DNA from 2 places in the Pseudomonas sp. LBUM1676 genome. Region 2 is predicted to be linked to the other one. Evidence: riboswitches for the same ligand, from Rfam matches in the RefSeq annotation. Region 2 holds a riboswitch; the other holds the start of a gene.

Region 1 (4,463 bases), 1.1 Mb from region 2:
TTCGAGCAATTGCGCATGGCGCAATGTGCCCACGCGGTTAGCCAGGACACCGGCAAACGGCAAGTCCGGCTGATAGCGCGCCAGCCCCAGGGCCAGTGCGCCAAAGGTCTGGGCCATCGCGGTACCATCGATCACACCCAGCACCGGCACACCGAAGTGCCGCGCCAGATCGGCGCTGGACGGCGTACCATCGAACAGCCCCATCACGCCCTCGATCAGGATCAGGTCGGCAACAGCTGCGGCTTCCCACAACAGTCGGCGACTTTCCTGTTCGCCGACCATCCACATGTCCAGTTGATACACCGGCGCACCACTGGCGCGCTCGAGAATCATCGGGTCGAGAAAATCCGGGCCGCACTTGAAGACCCGCACCTTGCGCCCCTGATTACGATGCAAGCGGGCCAGCGCGGCGGTGACGGTGGTCTTGCCCTGGCCGGAGGCCGGCGCGGCAATCAATACCGCCGGGCAATAACGTAGTTGCGTCACAGCTCGACGCCTTTTTGTGCCTTGATACCGGCCTGGAACGCGTGCTTGATCACACCCATTTCGGTGACGGTGTCGGCCAGTTCGATCATCTCCGGCTTGGCGCCTCGACCGGTGACCACCACGTGCTGCATCGGCGGACGCGCCTGCAAATCACTGAGCACCTGATCCAGATCGAGATAACCGTGCTTGAGGGCGATGTTCAATTCATCGAGCACCACCAGACCGATGGACGGATCGCTCAACAGTTCGCGGGAGACTGCCCAGGCGGCTTCGGCGGCAGCGATATCACGCTGGCGATCCTGGGTTTCCCAGGTGAAGCCCTCCCCCATCACATGAAACCGCACCTGTTCCGGGAAGCGGCGGAAGAACAGTTCTTCGCCGGTGCTGTTGCGACCCTTGATGAACTGCACCACGCCACACTGCATGCCATGGCCCAGGGAGCGGGCGAGCATGCCAAAAGCCGAGCTGCTCTTGCCTTTGCCGTTGCCGGTCAACACCAGCAGCAGGCCGCATTCGTTCGGGGAATTGGCGATGCGTTCATCGATCACGGCTTTTTTGCGCAGCATGCGCGCCAGGTGACGTTCGTCACGATCGGGAGTATCAGTCATGGGGGAGCTCTCCGTTGGGGCTGGATAACGGCGGGCAGGCACAAGAATAGACGGCAAGAAGCCTGGCATCGCCCACCGTGATGCCGCTGGATGGATCAGGCCGGTCTCCGGGCTCATGAGCGGCGCTGGCCTGACTGCGCGCCTTCCCATGTCGATAATCAACACAGTGGCTCAATGCACAGCCTTTACTCATTTACCGTTGCGGGGGCAGCGTCGGGATCATGACTCTTCGTCGCTTGAAGAGCATCACTCACCGACTTCCCTGTTTCACTCTGTCGGCCATGGCCACAGAGCACCTGAAACAAGCCGCGAAGGTTAGAGGGTTGGGGGTGGAGCGTCAATTGAAGACGGGGCCTGCTCAAGCAATTCAGTGCCGTCGATCAATTATCTGACGCCAATCCAGAACTGCAGGACATGGTCGACGACCTGCAAAAGGAAAACAGCTGCGCCGTGGCCTGGTATTTCCCCTACGCCTAGCGCAAGTTGCGCAACGAAGGCGGCCACTATCACCCCGGCACCGTCGTCCTGTTCAAGGAAGCCCGCGGCTGACCGGTTGAACCATCGCACCTGCAAGCTTCTCTATGATTGTATCTACGCATTCATAGGGAAGATCAGCATGCGCAAGCCCCAGCTCGTTCTCGTCATCGCGCTCGCCGGAGGGCTCGCCGCCTGCGGTGAAACCTCCAGCCTGCAAGTCATGGACGGCACCGGACCGCAGCCCAAGCTGCCAGAACCGAACAAGACCCTGATCCCGACGGTGAACATTGCCCCGGCGATCGGCTGGCCGGACGGTGCGAAACCAACCGCTGCGACCGGAACCCAGGTCGCCGCCTTCGCCGAAGGTCTCGATCACCCGCGCTGGCTTTATGTATTGCCCAACGGCGACGTGCTGGTCGCCGAAACCAATGCGCCACCCAAACCCGATGACGGCAAAGGCATCAAAGGCTGGGTCATGAAGAAAGTCATGGGCCGGGCCGGTGCAGGGGTACCCAGCCCGAACCGCATCACACTGTTGCGAGACAAGGACCACGACGGCATCGCCGAAACCCGCACGGTGTTTCTGGAAAACCTGAACTCGCCGTTCGGCATGACGCTGGTCGGTAATGATTTGTACGTCGCCGATACGGACCGCCTGCTGCGCTTCCACTATGCAGAGGGCGATACGGCGATCAAGTCGCAGCCGATCAAAGTCGTCGATCTGCCGGGCGGCACGCTGAATCATCACTGGACCAAGAACGTTATCGCCAGCAAGGACGGGAACAAGCTGTACGTAACGGTCGGGTCCAACAGCAACGTCGGCGAAAACGGCATGGATCAGGAAGAAGGTCGCGCGGCGATCTGGGAAGTGGATCGGGCCACCGGCAACCATCGGATCTTCGCTTCGGGGATCCGCAATCCCAACGGCCTCGCCTGGGAACCGCAGAGCGGTGCGCTGTGGACGGCCGTCAATGAGCGGGATGAAATCGGCAGCGACCTGGTGCCGGATTACATCACCTCCGTGAAAGACGGCGGGTTCTATGGCTGGCCCTACAGCTATTACGGGCAGCATGTCGATGTGCGCGTGACGCCGCAGAATCCGGACCTGGTGGCCAAGGCCATTGCGCCGGACTACGCCGTCGGCCCGCATACGGCATCGCTGGGCCTGACCTTTGCCGAAGGCAACAACCTGCCGGCGCAGTTCAAGGAAGGCGCATTCATCGGCCAGCACGGCTCATGGAACCGCGATCCGCACAGCGGCTACAAAGTGATTTTCGTGCCCTTCAGCGCGGGCAAACCGGTCGGGCAACCGGTTGATGTGCTCACCGGGTTCCTCACCGACGATGAAAAAGCCATGGGCCGTCCGGTGGGCGTGGTGATTGACCGGCACGGAGGTTTGCTGGTGGCGGATGATGTGGGGAACAAGGTGTGGCGGGTATCAACGGCTAAATAACTGCAATACACGCCACCTTCTGGACACACAACACCTGTGGGAGCGAGCTTGCTCGCGATAGGGCCAGCACATTCAATATTGATGGCGCTGCCCCACCGCTATCGCGAGCAAGCTCGCTCCCACATTGATCAGCGCTTGCGGCAAAGGGTCAATCCATCCCCCAAAGGCAACAACGACAAATCCACCCGCACGTCATCCTTCAAGGCGCGATTGAGCGCCTGGATGGCTCGGGTGTCCGCGCTGTCGGGACTCTCCTCCAGCACCCGCCCACTCCACAGCGTGTTATCGAACACGGCCAGCCCACCGACCCGCAACAAACGCAGCGCATGCTCCAGGTAGCTCGGGTAATTGGCCTTGTCGGCATCGATGAAGATCAGGTCGAACTGCCCTGGTTGATCCAGCCGGGCCAGGGTCTCCAGCGCCGGTGCCAGACGCAGGTCAATTCGCCCGGCCAGACCCGCTTCCTGCCAGTAACGGCGGGCGGTGGCGTTGTAGTCGCCGGGCATGTCACAGCAAATCAGCGAACCGTCATCCGGCAATGCTGCGGCCATGCACAAGGCGCTGTAACCGGTGAAGGTGCCCACTTCCAGCAGACGCCTGGCGCCAGTGAGTTTCACCAGCAATGCGAGGAACTGCCCCTGCTCCGGCGCCACTTGCCAGCGCGCCATGGGCAGCGCCTGGGTTTCGTCGCGCAGGCGTTTGAGCAGCGGCGTCTCCCTGAGGGAGACGTCGAGCAGGTATTGATACAGGGAATCATCGAGATTGAGCGTGCGAGCGGTCATGACCAGACTCTGCAATCTATGGGTTATGTGCCAGATGCTCTGGTTGTAGCACACGCTTGGCGCTCAGGTAGGCTTTCTGCCAATACGCCTTGGACAAGCTGTCGAGCTTGACCGTGCCGCCAGTGGCCGGCGCATGGACGAAACGACCTTCGCCGACATAGATCCCGGCATGGCTGACCTGGGAGCCGCCATTGGTGGCGAAGAAGATCAGGTCGCCGGTCTGCAAGCCTTCCTTGCCGACACTGGCCGCTTGCATGCCGATCATCTCGCGGGTGGTGCGCGGCAGGGAAATGCCGGCCATGTCACGGTAGACATAGCCGATCAACCCGCTGCAATCAAACCCCGAATCCGGCGTGTTGCCGCCCCAGCGATAGGGCGTGCCAACAAGACCGAGCGCACGAAACAGCACATCTTCGGCGGCGGGAGAAAAGGCTTGGGAGGGACCGAATACCAATGGCGCGCGAACCACCGGTGCCGGTGCTGGCGGCGGTGTGCGGCTGGCGCAGGCGCTGAGCAGCGCTGCGAAGAACAGGATTGCGAAGCGGGCTGGCAATGTCATAAGCAGAACACCCTGATCTGGCTGCGGCTTTTCCACCGAAAGGGCAGAAAAGAAAACCGCCTGCGCGCACGCAGGCGGTTTGCCATCAAACTTAGATC
Region 2 (4,463 bases):
CTGAGCAGGTGCATGGCTTAAACGCTGAGCGCGGCGCGCAATTGCGCTTCGAGCAAGGCGGCATCCAGTTCCTGGCCGATCAACACCAGACGCGTGGTGCGCGCTTCATCGACACCCCACTGACGGTCGAAATGTTTGTCGAATCGAGTCCCCACGCCCTGGATCAGCAGGCGCATCGGCTTGTTCGGGATCGCTGCGAAGCCTTTGACGCGCAGGATGCCATGCTGGACTACCAGTTGGGTCAGGGCATCCAGCAGCAGGCTTTCGTCGGCTTGCGGCAGTTCGATGGAGATCGAGTCGAAGGCGTCGTGGTCGTGGTCGTGGTCGTCCTCGCCTTCATGGTGGTGATCGTGATGGCTGTGACGGCGGTCGATATGCTCTTCGGAGCCGGCGCCGAGACCGATCAGCACCTCCAGGGGCAAACGACCGCTGCTGGCTTCGATGACTTTCACCGCCGGCGGCAGTTCTTCGGCGACTTCCAGGCGCACACGGGCCAGGTCTTCAGGGCTGATCAGGTCGGCCTTGTTGAGGATCACCAGGTCGGCGCTGGCCAGTTGATCGGCGAACAGTTCGTGCAGCGGCGATTCGTGGTCCAGGTTCGGGTCGAGTTTGCGCTGGGCATCGACCTGATCCGGGAACGCGGCGAAGGTGCCGGCGGCAACGGCCGGGCTGTCAACCACGGTGATGACGGCGTCGACGGTGCAGGCGCTGCGGATTTCCGGCCACTGGAAGGCTTGCACCAGCGGTTTTGGCAGGGCCAGGCCCGAGGTTTCGATGAGAATGTGATCGAGGTCACCGCGGCGGGCCACCAGTTCGCGCATCACCGGGAAGAATTCTTCCTGCACGGTGCAGCACAGGCAGCCGTTGGCCAGTTCGTAGACGCGGCCGTTGGCTTCTTCCTCGGTGCAGCCGATGGAGCACTGCTTAAGGATTTCGCCGTCGATGCCCAGCTCGCCGAACTCATTGACGATCACCGCGATGCGACGACCCTGAGCGTTGTCGAGCATGTGCCGCAGCAAGGTGGTCTTGCCCGAGCCGAGGAAGCCGGTAACGATGGTGACGGGGAGTTTGGCCAGTGTTTTCATCGGATGCCCTTTGGCAAGGTGGCGGGCATACGGGACGACAATCGCTGCGACAGGTGCGCGCGCAAGAGTTCCGCCACCGGATCACCCCGCCCGGTTGTAGTGAGAATCTGTATCGAGGCAGGTCTCCTGGCTGACGGTGTGCCAGTCGTTCGACTGGCGTTCGCTGCGCCTTCCCGCGAACCCGTTGCACAGGGTTTGCAGTGGCGTGGCAGCGAAACATCACCGTTCACAGTTGCGGGGGCAGCCGCGGCATCGACCGCGTTCCCTTCTTAGCTTCGGCAGACGCCGAAGAACCTCGAATGCGCAAGGCTACGCATGGTCTTGGGGCGGGTCAATGTCCGCGCAGAGATCTGTGGAGACAGACAGGACGCCTTCGCGGGCAAGCCTCGCTCCTACAGCAATAGCGCCGATCACATACATTGTGGGCGACTATGTTCTGTAGGAGCGAGGCTTGCCCGCGAAGCAGTCACCCCGGTGTCAAGTTGAGAACCCATGCCAATTGACGCCCAACCCCCGCCCATGCTCTCCTACACGCCTTGTTACGGGTGCCCTTCACAGGGTGAAACGGGAAACCGGTGAATCATGTGCTTTACTCCAAGCCATGTCAGTCCGGTGCTGCCCCCGCAACGGTAAGCGAGCGAAGAATCAGATCCACTGTGCCAGCCGTACGGCATGGGAAGGTGATTCTTGCAGGTCCAGGCGAAAGCCAGCGCCCCTCGCGAGCCCGGAGACCGGCCCGCAACATCAGGTGAGCGTCACGCTCACTGAATAACAAACCCGCGGTGGGCGGGCGCTGTTTGAACCTCTGCGTGCCCGTGCCCGCAGGGATCTTCCATGCGCTCTATTCACCCGCTGACAGACCAGAGGGAAGCGCCATGTCGATCATCAGCAGCACCGGCAGCAACACCGATAAGAGCACCGCCAGCTCCACCACGACCCTGACCCAACGCCTGACCGCCGCCGCCTGTGCGTCGATCCTTGGCGCGTGCCTGGTCTATTTTGCCGGTTTCTCGCACATCGAAGCGGTGCACAATGCCGCCCACGATACCCGTCACAGCTCCGCGTTCCCGTGCCATTGAGACCTGCCGACATGATCAAGCGTATCGCGCAAACCGCAGGTTTCACCGGGCTGCTGGCTGCCCTGCTGCTGACGCTGCTGCAAAGCTTCTGGGTGTCGCCACTGATTCTGCAGGCGGAAACCTACGAAAAATCCGAGCCGGCCGCTGTTGAAATTCACGAGCACGCCGCCGGTGCTGTCGTCGCTCACTCCCACGACGCCGAAGCCTGGGAGCCGGAAGACGGCTGGCAGCGCGTGCTGTCGACCACCGGCGGCAACCTGGTGGTGGCCGTAGGTTTCGCCCTGATGCTTGCCGGTCTCTATACCTTGCGCGCGCCGACCAGGACTTCACAGGGCCTGCTGTGGGGTCTGGCCGGTTACGCGACCTTCGTGCTCGCGCCGACCCTCGGCCTTCCGCCTGAACTGCCGGGGACCGCCGCGGCCGACCTGACGCAACGGCAGATCTGGTGGATCGGCACTGCCGCTTCCACCGCAGTCGGTATCGCCCTGATCGTGTTCAGCCGTCACTGGCTGATGAAGATCCTCGGCGTCGCCATCCTCGCGGTTCCCCACGTGATTGGCGCACCGCAACCGCAAGTGCATTCGATGCTTGCACCGGAAGCGCTCGAGGCGCAGTTCAAAATCGCTTCGCAGCTGACCAACGTGGCGTTCTGGCTGGCCCTGGGCCTGATCAGCGCCTGGTTGTTCCGCCGCAAAAGCGCTGGCCAATACCACGCATGACCGATGACTGCACAGCGCCGACCCTGGTGGTCGGCCTGGGCTGCCAGCGCGGCTGCCCCGTCAGCACGCTGCGGGCGCTGCTCGACCAGGCGCTACAGGCGCACAGGATCGGCCTGCACCAGATCAAGGCCCTGGCCAGTATCGACCTCAAGCGCGAAGAACCTGGCCTGATCGAACTCGCCGAACAGCTTGGGCTGGAGGTTATGTATTTCAGCAGCGCACAACTGGCCGGCTATCACACGCAACTCAGCCATCATTCGGACATCGCGTTCGAACGCACCGGCTGCTACGGTGTGGCGGAAAGTGCTGCCCTGGCCCTGGCTGAACACCTGGTCCAGGCCCCGGTCAAACTGCTGATCTCGCGACAGAAATATGCCCAGGCGACCCTGGCATTGGCTGGCGCTGCCTGACATCCCCGATAACCCCCTGCTCGATCATGAGCAATCTTCATCTGAAGCCTTGCCAAGCCTTTTTTCACAGGAACCGACGATGACTGTCTATTTCATTGGCGCGGGTCCCGGCGACCCGGAACTGATCACCGTCAAAGGCCAGCGGCTGATCCGCAGCTGCCCGGTGATCATCTATGCCGGCTCCCTGGTGCCCGCTGCCGTGCTCGAAGGCCACCAGGCCGAACACGTGATCAACAGCGCCGAACTGCACCTGGAACAGATCATCGAACTGATCAGGAGCGCCCATGCCAAGGGCCAGGATGTCGCCCGGGTGCATTCCGGCGACCCGAGCCTGTATGGCGCCATCGGCGAGCAGATTCGCTACCTGCGCGAACTCGGCATTGCCTTTGAAATCATTCCCGGTGTGACCGCGACAGCGGCCTGTGCGGCACTGTTGGGTGCGGAATTGACCTTGCCGGATGTGTCACAGAGCGTGATTCTGACCCGCTACGCCGACAAGACCGTCATGCCCGCCGGTGAAGAACTCGGCAGCCTGGCGCAGCACGGGGCGACCATGGCGATCCATCTGGGGGTCAATCATCTGCAGAAGATTCTGGTCGAATTGCTGCCGCATTATGGCGCGGACTGTCCGATCGCGGTGATTCACCGGGCGACCTGGCCGGATCAGGATTGGGTGGTGGGGACGCTTGAGGATATTGCCGCGAAGGTTGAAGCCAAGGGGTTTCGGCGCACGGCGTTGATTCTGGTGGGTCGGGTGTTGGGTAGCGATCACTTCAGCGAGTCGTCGCTGTATCGCGCCGGGCATGCGCATCTCTACAGACCCTGAAGCACTTGCTCCCGCTGGACCGCGGAGCGGTCCCAACATCAGCCAACGCATTCATCACGGTAAAATGCATCAGCTGCTTTGCGATTGCTTCGCAATCGAGCGGGAGCAAGCTCCCTCACCACAGCGCCGTTTTTTCATTTCGCAGCGAACACCTTAGTAGTAGGCGTTTTCTTTCTGCGTATGGTCAGTCACGTCGCGAACACCCTTCAACTCAGGAATACGCTCAAGCAACGTCCGCTCGATCCCTTCGCGCAGGGTGACGTCCGCCTGGCCGCAACCTTGGCAGCCGCCGCCGAACTTCAGCACGGCGATGCCGTCCTCGACCACATCGATCAGGCTGACCT

Evidence for each region. Region 2 has a riboswitch for cobalamin ahead of ACA041_RS17690 (CbtB domain-containing protein). Riboswitches for the same ligand answer to the same signal wherever they lie in the genome.
Region 1: another riboswitch for cobalamin. It lies ahead of cobO (cob(I)yrinic acid a,c-diamide adenosyltransferase); the one in region 2 lies ahead of ACA041_RS17690 (CbtB domain-containing protein).

The regions. Positions count from the first base shown of each region.
Region 1 is NZ_CP166777.1:4,954,421-4,958,883, forward strand. Features, by position in the region: gene ACA041_RS22790 (cobyrinic acid a,c-diamide synthase CobB) at 1-486, opposite strand, end outside; gene cobO (cob(I)yrinic acid a,c-diamide adenosyltransferase) at 483-1,094, opposite strand; cobalamin riboswitch at 1,176-1,409, opposite strand; gene ACA041_RS22800 (PQQ-dependent sugar dehydrogenase) at 1,711-3,024, shown strand; gene ACA041_RS22805 (O-methyltransferase) at 3,153-3,806, opposite strand; gene ACA041_RS22810 (C40 family peptidase) at 3,823-4,365, opposite strand.
Region 2 is NZ_CP166777.1:3,829,265-3,833,727, forward strand. Features, by position in the region: gene cobN (cobaltochelatase subunit CobN) at 1-14, opposite strand, end outside; gene cobW (cobalamin biosynthesis protein CobW) at 18-1,085, opposite strand; cobalamin riboswitch at 1,185-1,398, opposite strand; cobalamin riboswitch at 1,612-1,839, shown strand; gene ACA041_RS17690 (CbtB domain-containing protein) at 1,961-2,164, shown strand; gene ACA041_RS17695 (CbtA family protein) at 2,176-2,883, shown strand; gene ACA041_RS17700 (cobalamin biosynthesis protein) at 2,880-3,293, shown strand; gene cobM (precorrin-4 C(11)-methyltransferase) at 3,373-4,119, shown strand; gene nfuA (Fe-S biogenesis protein NfuA) at 4,273-4,463, opposite strand, start outside.